Regions from separate parts of the Marinobacter sp. MIT930201 genome, predicted to be linked through region 2. Evidence: predicted binding sites of a transcription regulator. Region 2 holds the regulator's gene; the other holds the start of a gene.

Region 1 (7,936 bases), 1.0 Mb from region 2:
GTGCTGACGGGCCAGCCGCCGATGGCGCTTGTCGATACGCTGTCACCTCGTGGAGCGCTGCCGGAAACCCTGCCGACGATTCCCGTGGATAGCCCGGGGGAAGTTCTGCGCCGCCGCCCGGATATCGCCGCTGCTGAGCGACGCCTGGCGGCCTCCACCGCCCGCATTGGGGTGGCCACCGCTGACTTGTTCCCTCGCTTTACCCTGAGCGGGCTAATCGGTTCCGTTGCCGGCGACACCAGCGATCTGTTCACCGGTCCGGCGGAAACCCGACGCGTTGCCCTGGGCATTGACTGGACTTTCCTGGACCACGACCGGGTCAAATCCCGTATCGAGGCGGCAGGAGCCGATAGCCGTGCGGCATTGGCCAGCTACCAGCAAACGGTGCTGGAGGCCCTGGAAGAGGCAGAAACGCGGCTGGTGCGTTATCAGCGAGCGCAACAGCGGGAAGAGCGGCTGGAACAGGCGATGAATAATGCCGAGCACGCCGTGGAACTGGCCCGGGCTCGCTATGAAGAAGGGTTTATCGGCTATTTCGAGGTGCTGACGGCGGAACAGGAGTTCACCGCCACCCGGGATGCGGCCGTGCGTAGCCGCACAGCGGTCACCCTGGCGATGGTGGATGTCTACCGCTCGCTGGTAGGTGCGCCGGGGTAAGTCTCCCGGCGATCCTGATTACTTCATCTCGAAGCCCTTGCCGCGCAGGAAATCCCGCATGTGGGGGCGCAACTTGGATGTAAACAGTGGTTTCAGCTGTTGCGACCAGTTGGTGTCCTTGGTGCCCCCGGTGCGGGCCTGGTAATAGGTGTTCATGGTGGTGTCGAATTCCGCCACCAGTTCCGGATCGCGTTCGCTTTGGTAATAATCCTCTTTGAGGATGGACGCCAGTGGCAGTCTCGGTTTCACCTCGGGTGCCTGGTCCGGATACCCCAGGCACATACCGAACACCGGATATACATGCTCCGGCAGACGTAGTAGCTCGCTCACCTCCGCTGGGTTGTTACGTATGCCCCCGATATAACACAGGCCCAGCCCCGCCGATTCTGCTGCGGTGGCAACGTTCTGGGCCACCAGGGCAGTATCGATGCTGGCCACCAGCAACTGCTCGGTCATCCCGCGGACTACCTCGGCACCTGCGCGTTCCGCGGCATCCGTGGCCCGTTTCATGTCTGCGCAGAACACCAGAAAATCTGAACTTTCCGCCACATAGCGTTGGCCGCCACTCAACTCCGCAAGGGCCTCTCGGTTGTTCGGATCGACCACATGGATAATGGAGTAAGCCTGCACATGACTGGACGTAGCGGCGCTCTGGCCAGCCCGGATCAGTTCCTCGAACAGCTCGCGGGGAATCCTGCGGTTCTGGAACTTGCGGATTGAACGGTGTGATTTAAGAAGCTCAATGGTGGGATTCATAGCGCCCTTCAGCATGACAACGGAAAGCGCTTATCCTGCCATTGGCAGGCGATGATGGCAAAAAGGGCCCCGCAATCATCATTACGGGGCCCTTTTAGAGGTCGAGCGTTTTTTTAGCCAGCGACTAGCGGCGACGGCGAAAGCCCAGGCCGAGCAGACCTAGCCCCATCAGCGCCAGCGTGCCCGGTTCAGGGACCTGTGCGGTTACTCTTACGTCGTCGAGGAAGTTGCCGACGGTGCCATCCGGGCTCACGGAAGTGAACTTGATGGTGGTTTCCAGAGCGCTGGCAATGAAGCTTCCTGAGAAGATGCTCCAACCACTCGTTACATGATCATTCAGCAGCGAATCGGCACTGTTTCCATTGGAAATCAGGGACAACATGAAGCTTTCAGAGTTGTTCTGGCGAGCGCGGTAAGCAAAGCTCAGGTCATAACGCTGGCCAATGGTGGTATCAATGGTCTGGTAGATGCCAAATGGGCCATCCATGTCCGGGTGGGCATTCAGCTCGGCAAACTGGCTGCCGTCATAAGCGTTCACGCTGTTGAAGCCACTCTCCCAGATTTCAATGTTGCTGCCGGTCCAGCCAGCGACCTGGTCAGATGTAAAAAACTGCCAGGTGCCCGTAGTCACGTTGGGGTTTTCGAAGCTGCCATTCTCGATCAGGTTAGCGGTTGCCGGAGCGGCGAATGCGAGGCCTGCGGCAAGGATGCCCAGTGTGGCGATACGGTTGATAATGCTCATGTGGCCTTTCCTTAATGGTCATCAGTGTTGATCTGCACTGATAAAGGCAACATGTGGGCCACTGTCAAAAATTCTCCTTGAATTCAGATGCCACGATGATTTTTGAGCGCAACCTTGAAGGCAGTGTGTAAAGAATTCTGACAGGCCGGCAGCTGTTGCTGGCGATCAGAAGTGCTTCACAATAGCGCCCCCGAGGTCTCTGATAGCGCCATTACGTTCATCAAAAGACGCACCGGTTTGCGTTATATAGATCGCGATCACCAGAGGCGGGCGATGGGGTGGCCATAGCACGGCAGTGATTGAACGGGAGCCGTGGCCGCCGGCTCCAGAGCGGTCTCCGATTGTCCAGTCCGGTGGTATCGCTGCCCGGAGCAAGTTGTCACTGACACGGTTGCCTTTGAGCCAGGTAACCAGAGTATCCCGGGAACCTTTGGATAGCGCCTCACCAAGTACCAATTTGCGGAGGTTCGCGACCATCGCCTTGGGACTTGTGGTATCTCGCAGGTCGCCCGGCGTGGCCTCATTGAGTGAGGTTTCCGTCCGGTCCAGCCGCGTAACGGTATCGCCCAGATCGCGTGCATACGCGGTAACGCCGTCGGGGCCATCAATGGCCCCCAGTACCAGATTGGCGGCGGTGTTGTCGCTGGTGGCCATGGTCGCTTCACACAGCTCCCGCAAACTCATACCTGCCTCTTCCCCTACACGTGTCTCAGTGACCGGTGAATAGGTCACCAGATCGTCCTTGCTGAAGATCACTCGCCGATCCAGATCAACAGTGCCGTTATCCACCTTTGCCAGCAACGCCGCACAGGCCAGGGTTTTGAAGGTGCTTGTGATGGGGAAACGGTCATCGCCGTGATAGTCCCAGGATTCTCCAGTCCCGGAATCATAGAGGGCGATGCCCACGCGTGCGTCCAGGCGCTGTTCCACGGTTTTCACCGCCTCAAGCAACGGGTTGGCGTGGACCAGAGAAAGCGTGGAGGTCATCAACCAAAGGGCGAGCATTAACAGGGCGGAACGCATCTAATCTCCCACTGAGTAAGACAGAATTCGCGACAGGTGGCTGTAGGGCAGGCCAGTTTCCTTATGCCAGTCGTTGAAGGCCTGCTGTGCCTGCATCAAGGCCTTTTTGCTGCCGGGGCTGGCATCCAGCCGTTCCTCCCGATGCAACCCGGCGGCCACATCCGACGACAGGATAAACCCATCCCAGCCTACCCGACGCAGGAAATATTGGGCGGTGTTGCCGCCGAGGCGGGCACCGTGGCGTTTGAACCACATCAGCAAGCCGACCTGATCGTGCGAAGGCCACTGGCTCAGGAAGGCTCCAAAGCCACCGTGCTCACGGGCGCCATCCACAATCATCCGGGCGTTGTCCGGCACCGTGCGAATTTTCTGCATGTTGCGCACAATGCGTTCATCCTGTGCCAGATCCTCCAGCACTTCTGGCGGAACCTGCTGCCAGTACAGCGGCACGAACCCCTTGAAGGCATCTTCAAATCCCGGCCACTTGTTCTCGATCACTCGCCACACGAAACCGGCCTTGAAGACGCAGCGTGTGACCTCGGACAGGTAGCGGTCGTCACCCATGGCTTCAAGCTCACCGGGCGCCGCAACCCGGGGCAATATGGCGCGTAGCTCGACTTCGCCGCCTTTGCGGGCGGCTGCCTGATTGTAAATTCTGGAGAAGGACATCGTAATTTCCGGAATCCGGTTGTCGGGTTGAAGGCGTGTGGTCCACTATAAGGTAAATGGGTTCAATGAAGGAGCCAAGCCATGCCACTTATCGGATGGGTTTTTGTCATAGTCGCGCTGGCCCTGGTGGTCGGCAGCCTCTTCGTGCTGCGGGACAGCGCCAACAGTATGAAGATCTCTGACGAAAAGATGAAAAAGATCCAGGAACGCAAGGCCGAGGTAGAAGCTGAGGAAAGTGCGGAGGACCGGGAGCAGTGGTAATTTGCTGTCCCCGTTAGACATTTCACGAAAATTCACATTGTCGATGAAACGGTAGCGCAAGAGCCCCGTATCTCTGATGAATTTCTCATTTCACGGCAGTTTGGCCATTGGCGAAACCGGTCGTGAACAGTGTTCATCCAGAAAAACGGGTTTCAGAATGACGGGATATTACGATTACACCCTGGTGGCCGCCTCCTTTGTGGTTGCGGTACTGGCATCGTACAGCGCGCTCTACTTCGGCGCACAGCTTGCTACGCTCGAACAGGCAAAAGCCAGGCTATGGCTGGCGCTCGGGGCTCTGACGATGGGAACCGGGGTCTGGGTCATGCATTTCGTAGGCATGCAGGCCTATGTGATGCCGATGGAAATGAGCTACGACCTCACCATTACCCTGATTTCCTGGGTTGCCGCTGTGGGTGCTTCGGGACTGGCCCTGCATATCATCGGCAAGGACCGCGCGGGCCCGCTGCAGATCGTTATCGGCAGCCTGTTCATGGGCGGCGGTATTACGTCCATGCATTACGTCGGCATGGCGGCCATGGAGATGGAGCCGGGGATGCGCTACGACCCGGTTCTGTTCAGTGCTTCCGTTGTCATTGCGGTCGGGGCCTCGGGTGTGGCCATGTTCATTTGCCGCCGCTTGCAGTCAGTACAAGGCCTCAAAGGAACCGCCCTCCAGCTCGGCGCCGCCCTGGCCATGGGCGTGGCTATCTGTGGAATGCACTACACGGGCATGGCTGCCATGATCTATCCTGAAAACGCCATGCCCGCTGCAGACAATCTGCTATCGGGTGATTGGCTGGGTGCCCCGCTGGCCCTGTTCAGTGGCGTATTGATCCTGGTCGCTCTTTTTGCCTCCGCCAATGACGTCAAGCAGCGCCGGAACGCTGAAATCCAGGCGCTGGAGGAATCCCGGCGTGTCGAGCGCAAAGCACTGTACGATTCGACCACAGGACTGCCCAACCGGGCCAGCCTGGCGAATCATCTGGTCAAGGAACTGGCAAGGAGTGAAACCGACAAACACGAGTTCGCTGTGCTCTACCTGGAGGTTGCCAACCATCGGGAGATTCCCGACAACCAAGCTGAAGACGCAATAGCCGCCCTGGCCAGAACCGTGAGGACAGCCTTCGATGAAGGAACCTACCTGGCACGCCATTCAACCAGTGCGTTCGTGTTGCTCGTGACAAACCCCGCAGACGACAAACACAAAGACCTGTATCAGCGCCTTCGGAATCTTCCGACGGAAACAGAAAGTGGCGTTACACTTGAACTTCGAGCCGGGCAGAGCGTGTTCCCCAACTCCGGGCGTAATAGCCGGATGCTGATGAAAAAAGCGATGGAAACCTCAGAGCTTCGAAAGCTGGGGCTCGCCAGCATGAACGAAGAGGTAAAATCGGCGGATTACTTCGAGGCGCGTTCAGCATTGCCGGAAACATGATGCTGGCGGGTCAACGACGCCAGTTCATTTTGCAGCGGATCCAGCAACCGGGCCCTGACGGTAGGATGCACTCGCGATTCCGGGTAGCAAATGACCAATCGAATGTGGGATATGTGTTCGTCCTTCGGGAAAACAATATTCTCAACGTACTGGCCTGATTGGCTGGCTTTCATCAGGTTGCGCTCAGGCTTTTGATCGGACCCAAGCCGGTCGCCCTCTGAGAAAAAATTAAGGCACCTGAAGACGTTGGCCGGCGCCTTGCGGGGGTTGAATCCCCATTGGGCCGGCAACGTTCGGCCCAGGCCGCCTGCCGCAATGGTCACAACCAGGTCGACTGTGATGTCACGCCGGGCGAGTTCACGTGCCACCTTGATCGCCTCGAAACCGCCCTGACTATAGCCGACGATGGCTATTCTGCGGTTGGCGCCAGCTGCTTCGCTTAAATCGTCCGCGATGGCTTTCGTGGGATGCATATGGCTGTACATCGTTGTGTCGTGGTAACCGGACTCCTTCATCATGCGAAGCAGGTGTTTCCGCATAAGGTCATGGCCCATAAGGCCGTGAATCGCCGCCACCTTTGGTCCATTGAAACCAGGTTCAACTGCCGGGTAGTCCGGTGCCTGGGGAAAAGGAATTCGTATCATCGACTGCTTTTCTCTCTATTGGGCTATTGGGAGGAGCTTTGATCCACCAGCCGAATCGCAACACCGGCATGCTTCGCCCCGGCTTTAGTTTGGTGATGGGATTCGAAAAGACTCACCCATTGGCCTGCTTCCAGTACCAGCGTCCCCTGGCCCGCGAGGTTGCCATCACGGGTTGTGTATTCACTGGCATAGGTGAGCTGGAATGAACCAGAGGGCTTTTCCACCGGGCTGATCTCATATCCCATGGAGAGTGCCCGCGAAGCAACAAAGTTACTGTGTTCGGTTGTGACTGCTCCCACCCTTAGAACCCTTGACTCATCCAGAAACTCTGGCAGCACATCGCCTGGGGCGCCGTTAGGGGTGGTGGCACGACACTCACAGTAGCGGATTTCGAGAAGCAAAGGCTTGCTGCCGAGGTAGTCTGAAGCCGTGGGCTGGCCGGCTAACGTCAGGTCAGGGAGGGTGGAAAGTGCTAGCAAGCTGATATTGCGCAATGTCTTCCTTGGCATTTGGGGCTCCTAAAGATTGTTTACACCACTGGCTCTGACCAAACGGCATACTCATTGCCATTGGGGTCCGAGAAATGAAAACGGCGACCGCCCGGAAATGAAAAAATGTCCTGCACGATGGCACCGCCCGAGGACGTCACTTTTTCAAGGGTGGCTTCCAGGTCGGCACTGTAGAGGACTATCAGGGCACTTCCGTTGCTGGTGGTGGCGACCTTATCCGATTTGAAGAAGCCACCGTCCAGCCCGGCATTCTCAATAGCAACGTATTCCGGCCCGTAGTCTACAAACGACCAGCCAAACGCGCTGGCAAAGAACCGTTTCGTGACGTCAAGATCCCGTGAAGGGAGTTCAACATAGTTGATCTTTCCGGTTTCTCTCATGTCCCTAATCTCCCTCGACGACGGCTTCCCGTTCCCTCTCGTACTCATCGTACGATTTGTTGGAGCGCGCCATACACTCTTCGTACTGAGCCGGCGGAACCGTATTACATTCCTGTCGGTTGTTGTGCTGGATGTTGTCGTAAACGGCCTTGTTGCTGCATCCAGCTACCGAAAAAATGAAACACGCCATCAGAACTCTGTGCATGATTTTTACCGTCCCTAGAAGGTAGCTTTGGCGCAGCTACCATTTTCAGTTGGCGGAAGGCAGGTTGCCTCCCAGCATGTTCTCAACCACCGCCGCATTGTAGAAGGCTTCAACGGTCTGGATCTTATCGTTGCGCACGCGGAACCAGACGGCCAGCCGCACATCCCCAATCGGTTCAAAGTGGGTCTGGTAATCCAGAATCGCGAATACGTGCTCCCCGTCGGCACTGAGCTGCCGGAGGACGAGGTCTTTCTGGATGGCGGCCATACCGAACTGGTAGGACAACATGTCATCCGGACTGAGGAAATGCATGTTGGGCCCAACATATTCAAACCCGTCGGCAACCAGCCACGCTTTTGCCTCATCAAAGCGATGAGCACGGGTATCGGCGATGAACTGCTCCACGACGTCTTTTGGCTGCATGTACAGACTCCATTCCAAGACAGGACGATTTAAGTGCCTGGATCTGCGTAGATTGCATTGTTCTGCCACCCAGATCAAAGCATAGCGATTATTGTTATCGTCGTGGAGTCTTAAACCTTATTTAATCCCTGGCATCCCGATGTATCCAGGCAGCGATTTTATACGGTCGATCCAGGCCTGGATGGCTGGGTATCGCTCGAGTGTTACGCCACCTTCCCAGCCCGTTGCG
Region 2 (7,936 bases):
CAAAGAATCCGCCCTCCGAGCCATCGAGATCGAGCGTGAGGCCATTCACGCCCTGACCGACCGGATTGATGACCGTTTCGTCCGCGCCTGCGAAGTCATCATGGCGTGCAAGGGGCGTGTTGTCGTGACCGGCATGGGCAAATCCGGCCATATCGGCAACAAGATCGCTGCCACCCTCGCCAGCACCGGAACGCCCTCGTTCTTCGTACACCCGGGCGAGGCCAGCCACGGTGACCTGGGCATGATCACCAGCCAGGATGTAGTGCTGGGCATCTCCAATAGCGGCAACACCAGCGAAGTGCTGACCATTTTGCCGTTAATCAAACGCATGGGGGCCCCGCTGATCAGTATGACGGGCAACGAGAACTCCATCCTGGCTCGGGAGGCCGTTGCCAACCTGGACATCAGTGTCGCCCAGGAGGCCTGCCCTCTTGGCCTGGCCCCCACCTCCAGCACCACGGCCACTTTGGTGATGGGTGATGCCCTGGCCGTGGCACTGCTTGAAGCCCGGGGGTTCAGCACCGAAGACTTTGCGCTCTCACACCCCGGTGGCAGTCTGGGCCGCAGGTTGCTGCTGCGTGTCAGCGATATTATGCATACCGGGGACCAGATCCCCCGAGTGCAGGAAGACACCACCCTCAGCGGCGCACTGTTGGAGATTTCCCGCAAGGGCCTGGGTATGACAACGGTCATTAACGCCGAGGGCGACCTGGTCGGTGTATTTACGGACGGCGACCTGCGCCGCACCCTGGACCGCTCCGTGGACATTCACAACACACCGATTGCCGAGGCCATGACCCGCAACGGTCGTGTGATCCACGATGACCAACTGGCCGCCGAGGCACTGAACATGATGGAAGAGCTGAAGATCAACGCCCTGCCCGTCATCAATCGCGACGGCAAACTGACCGGCGCTATCAACATGCACGACTTATTGCGGGCGGGAGTCATCTGATGGCCGACACTCTGCGCCCTCAATGGCCAGCGGAGCTGATTGAAAAAGCCGCTGCCATTCGCCTGCTGGCCCTGGATGTGGACGGCATCATGACCGACGGCACTCTGCTGTTCAGCGCTTCAGGCGATGAGATGAAAGGGTTCAACATTCTCGACGGCCTGGGCATCAAACAGGTTATGGCTGCTGGCATCAACGTTGCCGTCATTACCGGACGGCGCTCGCCGCTGACAGAGAAACGCATGAATGACCTCGGCATCCCGCACCTGATGCAAGGCCGAGAGGACAAGAAAATCGCCCTGCGGGAACTGGCTGCACGGCTGGAGATCGCGCCACACCAGATTGCCTACATGGGCGATGACCTGCCGGACCTGCCCGCAATCCGTTACGCCGGGCTGGGCATAACAGTACCCAACGGCTACTGGCTGGTGCGCCAGCACGCGGATTTTTGCACGTCGGCCGCGGGGGGTAGCGGCGCCGTCCGTGAAGCCTGCGAACTGCTGCTCTGCGCCTGCGGGCAGCTCAACGCAAGCCTGCAACCCTACCTGGAGCAGGACTGAATGGCCGCTGAAGCCCTCTTTACCCGGCCCTGGGTACGAACTCTGGGGCTGGCTGTCACGATAGTGGCACTGTTTTTCCTGCTCTGGCAAAGTGACGAGTCATCAGAGCCGGTGGATGCCGCCGCGCTGAGAGGCGAATCGGAACCAGACGGTTTCGTGGTCAATGGTCGCTATCTGTCTTTCGACGAGACCGGGCGGCTTACCGCACACTTCGAAAGCCCACGTATCGAGCAATTCGAGGCCCGCAACGAAACCATTATGGAATCGCCGAATGCGACGCTCTACGGCGAACCCGGCAACGCACCCTGGCAAGTCCAGGCCAACAAAGGCCAATTCATGGAAGCTGACGACCTGGTTTACTTGACGGGGGATGTTCGGGTGTCCCAGCAACCCCAAGGCGGGCGCCCCCTGACATTGACCACGTCAACGCTGACACTGGATAACACAGAGCGTACTGTTTACACAGACGCCCCGGTGGAACTGACCGACTCGTTCAGCCTGACCCGCGCCACCGGCATGAAGGCCTGGATTGATGACCGAATCCTCGAACTCGACTCTGACGTGGAAGGACGCTATGAGACCGGCAAGTAAATTCATGCCCAACCCTCACCGCAATAGGCACCAACCGGTGGCATCGCGCACGGCAGTCTCAGCGATTGTCCTGGCGCTGACATTGACCGTGGGCATGCCGTTCGCCGCGGCCTTTGATCTTGAGTCTGACCAACCCATCAGGGTCAATGCCGACAATGCTCGGCTCGACGAAGGCCAGGGCATTGCAACCTATACCGGCTCGGTTGAAATGAGCCAGGGCGATGCCAACCTTATGGCGGACAAGGTTGTACTCCACCGGGATGAGAATGGCGTCAGCCGCATTGAAGCCACCGGTACCCCGGCACGCTACCGCCAGCCTGCCATGGAAGGCCAGGGCGAAACCGACGCCCGCGCACTTACAATCACCTGGTCCGCCTCCGACAACCGGGTTACCTTTCGGCGCGAAGCTGTGATCGAACAGGGCGGCAACCTGTTCCGGGGCGACGTCATTCATTACGACAGCGCCGAACGCGTGGTGACCGCAGAGGGCTCTGCTGACCAGGGCGATGGCAGCGGTCGCGTCGAAATGGTCATCCAGCCACGCGGCAACTCCGGCAACAATCCAGATAACAACCCTAACGGACAGGATACCGATGGCAGTTCTCAGGGCCAGTAACCTCGCAAAAAGCTACAAACAGAAGAAGGTCGTCATCGACGTTTCCCTGGAAATTCGCAGTGGCGAGATCGTCGGCTTGCTCGGCCCCAACGGCGCGGGCAAAACGACGTGTTTCTACATGATTGTTGGCCTGGTTTCCGCCGACAACGGTCGCATCACCATCGACAATCAGGACATCACGCCCCTGCCCATGCACGGCCGTGCCCGCAAGGGAATCGGGTACCTGCCCCAGGAAGCATCCGTGTTTCGCAAGCTCACCGTGCGCGACAACATACTGGCGATCCTGGAAACCCGCCGCGAACTCAAACGCGCTGACCGGGAGGCCAAGTTAGAGGAACTGCTTGAAGAGTTTCACATTACCCACATCCGCGATAGTGTCGGCATGGCCCTGTCAGGCGGTGAGCGACGGCGGGTGGAAATTGCCCGGGCGCTGGCGATGGAACCGGCGTTCATCCTGCTGGACGAGCCCTTCGCCGGTGTCGACCCGATCTCCGTGAGCGACATCAAGCAGATTATCCGACACTTGCGGGACAAGGGTATCGGCGTACTGATCACCGACCACAACGTGCGGGAAACCCTCGACATCTGCGAGAATGCGTACATTGTCAGCGGCGGCCACATCATTGCCTCTGGTAATTCGGACGATATACTGGCCAACCAGCAGGTCAAGGAAGTGTATCTAGGCAACGAGTTTCGCCTGTAGTAGACTCGGCAAAGAACTTGCTTGGTGCGGCAAGTAGCCAGCATACAAAGAGTTTTTGTGCAACCCCGGCTCCAGAAAGCGCCCTGATGACGTAAAGAGAGAGCCTGAGTGACGGAAGAGAGAGACCGAGTGACGGATCCTGAACCATGGTTATGAAAGCCTCACTACAGTTAAAGCTGGGTCAAAGCCTGACCATGACGCCCCAGCTGCAACAGGCTATCAGGCTTCTGCAGCTCTCCACCCTGGACCTCCAGCAGGAAATCCAGCAGGCACTGGAATCCAACCCAATGCTGGAAACCTCGGAAGACGACGACAACCAGAATCCGGAATCAACGGACAGTGACAACGAGTCGTCTGAAACAGCGTCAACCGAGGAATCCAACACCGCTTCAGACACTGCTACCGAGTGGGACGAATCCGAAAATGGACCTGACTGGTCATCAGAAACGGACAGTCCCGACACCATTCCCGATGATCTTCCCGTCGACACCGCCTGGGATGACATTTACCAGTCAGCCCCCGCGTCAGCAGCCCGTAACGACGACGAAAACGACCACGACTTCGAAACCCGTAACTCCCCCACCGAAACGCTCCAGGACCACCTGGAATGGCAACTGAACCTGACGCCCATGAGCGAGCGGGATCAGGCCATCGCCCATGCCCTGATGGATGCGGTTGATAACCACGGCTACCTGACCTCTCCGCTTGAAGAAATTCATTCAGGCATGGTGGACGAATCCGACGAAGACCCGCTGGAACTGGACGAAGTGGAAGCCGTTCTTCATCGCCTGCAGCACTTCGATCCACCCGGCGTGTTCGCCCGTGATCTGCAGGAATGCCTGCTGATCCAGCTGAACCAACTGCCCCCGGAAACACCCTGGCTGGCTCAGGCGCGACTGGTGATTACCCACTACATAAACCTGCTGGGTAACCGCGATTACGCCCAGCTGTTGCGCCGCAGCCGCCTGAAAGAAGAACAGCTACGGGATGTCCTGGCACTTATTACCGGTTTGAACCCCCGCCCCGGCGACACCCTGGACCAGGCCGAGCCGGACTATGTCATCCCGGATGTGATCGTGCGCAAGCACAATGAGCGCTGGCGCGTGGAACTGAATCCTGAAATTGCACCACGCATTCGTGTGAATGCAAGCTATGCTTCTCTTATAAAGCGTGCGGACAGCAGCGCCGACAACACCTACCTGCGGGACCAGTTGCAGGAGGCAAAGTGGTTCATCAAGAGCCTGCAGAGCCGCAACGAAACCCTGCTCAAGGTGGCCACGCGCATTGTCGAGCACCAGCAGGGGTTTCTGGACCATGGCGAGGAAGCCATGAAACCATTGATTCTCTCGGATATTGCCCAGGCGGTGGAAATGCACGAGTCGACCATTTCAAGGGTCACCACCCAGAAATACATGCACACACCGCGGGGCATATTTGAACTTAAGTATTTTTTCTCGAGCCATGTCAGTACCGACGAAGGTGGAGAGTGCTCATCCACGGCAATCCGCGCGATGATCAAGAAGCTGATTGCAACGGAAACTCCGAAAAAGCCATTGAGCGATAGCAAAATTGCAGCCATGCTAGGAGACCAGGGTATAAAGGTGGCTAGACGAACCGTGGCCAAGTATCGCGAGGCAATGCACATTCCTCCGTCCAACGAGCGAAAGCGATTGGTGTAGGAAGCGTCTGTTCCCGGCCTCACGGGGAGAGCCCTTTCCTGAAAGTATACCGCCTGCAGCATAACGCTGTGGCACACAGCCGGTATCCTAACGGGTGCCGGCAAGCTGAAAACAGGAGAAGCCTATGCAACTCAATATTTCAGGCCATCACGTAGAACTGACTCCCGCACTGAAAGATTACGTATCAGGCAAATTTGAAAAGCTTGAGCGGCACTTCGACCATATCAGCAATTGCCAGGTTACCCTTGAGGTGGAAAAAGTGCGCCAGATGGCGGAAGCTACGCTTCACGTGATAGGTGGTGAGATTCACGCAAAGGCCGAAAACAGCGATATGTACGCTGCCATTGATGGACTGGTAGACAAGCTGGACAGGCAGATTCTGAAGCACAAGGAAAAGAACGTAGACCGGATGCACGGGAATGGCGCCCGCTAGGACGACGCCCCGGCATGACAGTTAATCGAGCTGCGGCACTGGCTAACCATGCAATAGGTGCCGCAGCCTTTTTTTACGGAAATGCAGTCGATTCATGACCGACACATCCCTGACTATCGAGAACATTCTCGCGCCGGAGCTAACCCTTTGCCGGGTGCCTGCCTCCAGCAAAAAGCGGGTTATGGAAACCATTGCCGAGCAGATCCAGCAGCACGACTCTTTGCTCAGCGACACCCAGATATTCACCAACCTGGTCGCGCGGGAGCGACTGGGGAGCACAGGCATCGGACAGGGCATCGCGATCCCCCATTGCAGGCTGGAAGGGCTGGATCACGTGGTCGGCGTATTGCTGACCCTGGAAGAAGGCGTTGCGTTCGATGCTATCGACAATCAGCCGGTGGACCTCGTCTTCACCTTGATTGTCCCCAAGGAAGCCACCAGCGAGCATCTTGAGCTTTTGAGCCAGCTTGCCGAAAAGTTCAACGAGCGTGCATTCTGCGACCAGCTGCGTCAGTGCACTGATGCAGGCTCTCTCTATCGCCGGATGACAGCCGAGACAGGCTGAACCACTCCACATCCAAGGTGAACGGGCTATGAAACTGATCATCGTCAGCGGCCGATCAGGTTCCGGGAAAAGTACCGCGTTACATGTTCTGGAAGACCTGGGCTTTTACTGCATTGACAACCTGCCCATTGGCCTCCTGTTCCCCCTCACGCAGGAAGCCACCAACCAGAACTCTCCCAGCCGGCTGGGAAAGATGGCGGTCAGCATCGATGCCCGTAACCTTTCCGGAGAATTGAGCAACTTCGAGGATATCTACCGCAGCCTTCAGGATACTGGCGTAACCATCGAGATCATCTATCTCGACGCCGATGAACAGTCTCTTCTGCAGCGCTTCCATGCCACGCGCCGAAAGCATCCACTGAGTGATGACAAGACCTCCCTGAGGGAGGCCATCGGTAACGAAAAGAAGCTTCTGGAGCCGCTCTCCAAGCTGGCAGACCTCTACATCGACACCACGGGGCTGTCCATGTATGAGCTCCGGGATATGGTGAAGCAGCGGGTTGCGGGCAGGCGTCACCAGGAACTGGCGCTGCTGTTCCAGTCGTTCGGGTTCAAGCACGGTGTACCGTTGGATTCGGACTATGTGTTCGATGTGCGCTGCCTGCCCAATCCCTATTGGGACACCAGCCTTCGGCAGTTTGTGGGCACCGACCAGCCGGTTATCGATTTCCTGGAAAAGGAGCCGTTGAGCCGTAAGATGGTCGAGGACCTGACCCAATTCCTGGAAAACTGGCTACCCTCGTTCTCAGACAGCAACCGCAGCTATATGACCATATCCATCGGCTGCACCGGTGGCCAGCATCGCTCGGTTTATATCTGCGATCAGCTCGGCCGCTATTTCTCGGGCAAATACAGCAATGTGCAGGTTCGCCACACCGAACTGCCCCACCTGCAAAGCAGGGAAAGCTGAACCGCCTATGATCCGCCGCCCCATTACCATCATCAACAAACTTGGGCTCCATGCCCGGGCCGCAGCCAAACTGGTGGGCAAGGCATCTGAATTCGACAGCAGCATTCAGATCAGTCGCAAAGGGCGACAGGTGGACGCCAAAAGCATCATGCCAGTCATGATGCTCGCCGCCAGCCAGGGATCAGAGGTAGAGCTGATTGTAGACGGTCCGGATGAGTCCGAAGCTGTCGATGCGCTGGTTACGCTGATCAACGACTACTTCGGGGAAGGCGAATAACCACCTCCACACTGGACATCCTTGCCCGTCTACGGCATTCACCTACAACTCTTCCTCACCTATGTTGCCTAACTTCGCTATAATACGAGGGTTTTCTGACCGTGGGTGATCCATGACCGATATTCTGGAGAAAAGCCAAGCGCGCCAACGCCTTCGCTCCCTGAGCGAAGCGCTGGACAGTGGCGCCCTGAAACAGGTTGCCCGCATCCTGAATGGTGGCCTGAGCCCCAGTGACATCGCCCACCTGCTGGAATCATCGCCACCGCGCCAGCGTGCCCTGCTCTGGAACCTGGTCGACAAGCAGCTTGAAGGCGAAGTTCTCCAGTATCTGAACGACGATATCCGAGGTTACTTCCTGAGCCAGCTGAACGCTCAGGAACTCGCTGACATCATCGAGGATTTCGAGTCGGACGATCTGGCCGACTTACTGCAGCAGTTGCCCGACACGGTCATCCAGGAAGTCCTGGACACCATGGACGAGCAGGACCGTCAACGCGTCGAGGAAGTCCTCTCCTACCCGGAAGATACCGCCGGCGGCCTGATGAACACGGACACCATTACGGTGCGCCCGGACATCAGTATCGACGTGGTTTTGCGCTACCTGCGCCGTCATCGCAACCTGCCGCCGATGACGGATAGTCTTATCGTGG

What was found. The regulator sigma-54, encoded in region 2, starts transcription at its own class of promoters, with help from an activator protein. The targets are predictions, from matches to a motif close to ANTGGCATNNANNTTGCTNT.
Region 1: the regulator sigma-54 is predicted to act here: its motif matches at 2,199-2,218, upstream of SIC19_RS11395 (PEP-CTERM sorting domain-containing protein).

What each region holds. Positions count from the first base shown of each region.
Region 1 is NZ_CP138916.1:2,503,036-2,510,971, forward strand. Features, by position in the region: gene SIC19_RS11385 (efflux transporter outer membrane subunit) at 1-657, shown strand, start outside; gene nfsA (oxygen-insensitive NADPH nitroreductase) at 676-1,413, opposite strand; gene SIC19_RS11395 (PEP-CTERM sorting domain-containing protein) at 1,538-2,155, opposite strand; gene bla (class A beta-lactamase) at 2,321-3,178, opposite strand; gene SIC19_RS11405 (DNA-3-methyladenine glycosylase I) at 3,179-3,847, opposite strand; gene SIC19_RS11410 (DUF2897 family protein) at 3,929-4,108, shown strand; gene SIC19_RS11415 (MHYT domain-containing protein) at 4,266-5,546, shown strand; gene SIC19_RS11420 (hypothetical protein) at 5,510-6,190, opposite strand; gene SIC19_RS11425 (hypothetical protein) at 6,214-6,699, opposite strand; gene SIC19_RS11430 (VOC family protein) at 6,720-7,079, opposite strand; gene SIC19_RS11435 (hypothetical protein) at 7,084-7,284, opposite strand; gene SIC19_RS11440 (nuclear transport factor 2 family protein) at 7,330-7,707, opposite strand; gene SIC19_RS11445 (glutathione S-transferase family protein) at 7,825-7,936, opposite strand, start outside.
Region 2 is NZ_CP138916.1:3,544,159-3,552,094, reverse strand. Features, by position in the region: gene SIC19_RS16185 (KpsF/GutQ family sugar-phosphate isomerase) at 1-955, shown strand, start outside; gene SIC19_RS16180 (KdsC family phosphatase) at 955-1,512, shown strand; gene lptC (LPS export ABC transporter periplasmic protein LptC) at 1,513-2,103, shown strand; gene lptA (lipopolysaccharide transport periplasmic protein LptA) at 2,198-2,719, shown strand; gene lptB (LPS export ABC transporter ATP-binding protein) at 2,697-3,422, shown strand; gene SIC19_RS16160 (RNA polymerase factor sigma-54) at 3,575-5,101, shown strand; gene hpf (ribosome hibernation promoting factor) at 5,226-5,534, shown strand; gene ptsN (PTS IIA-like nitrogen regulatory protein PtsN) at 5,629-6,099, shown strand; gene rapZ (RNase adapter RapZ) at 6,128-7,009, shown strand; gene SIC19_RS16140 (HPr family phosphocarrier protein) at 7,017-7,286, shown strand; gene mgtE (magnesium transporter) at 7,399-7,936, shown strand, end outside.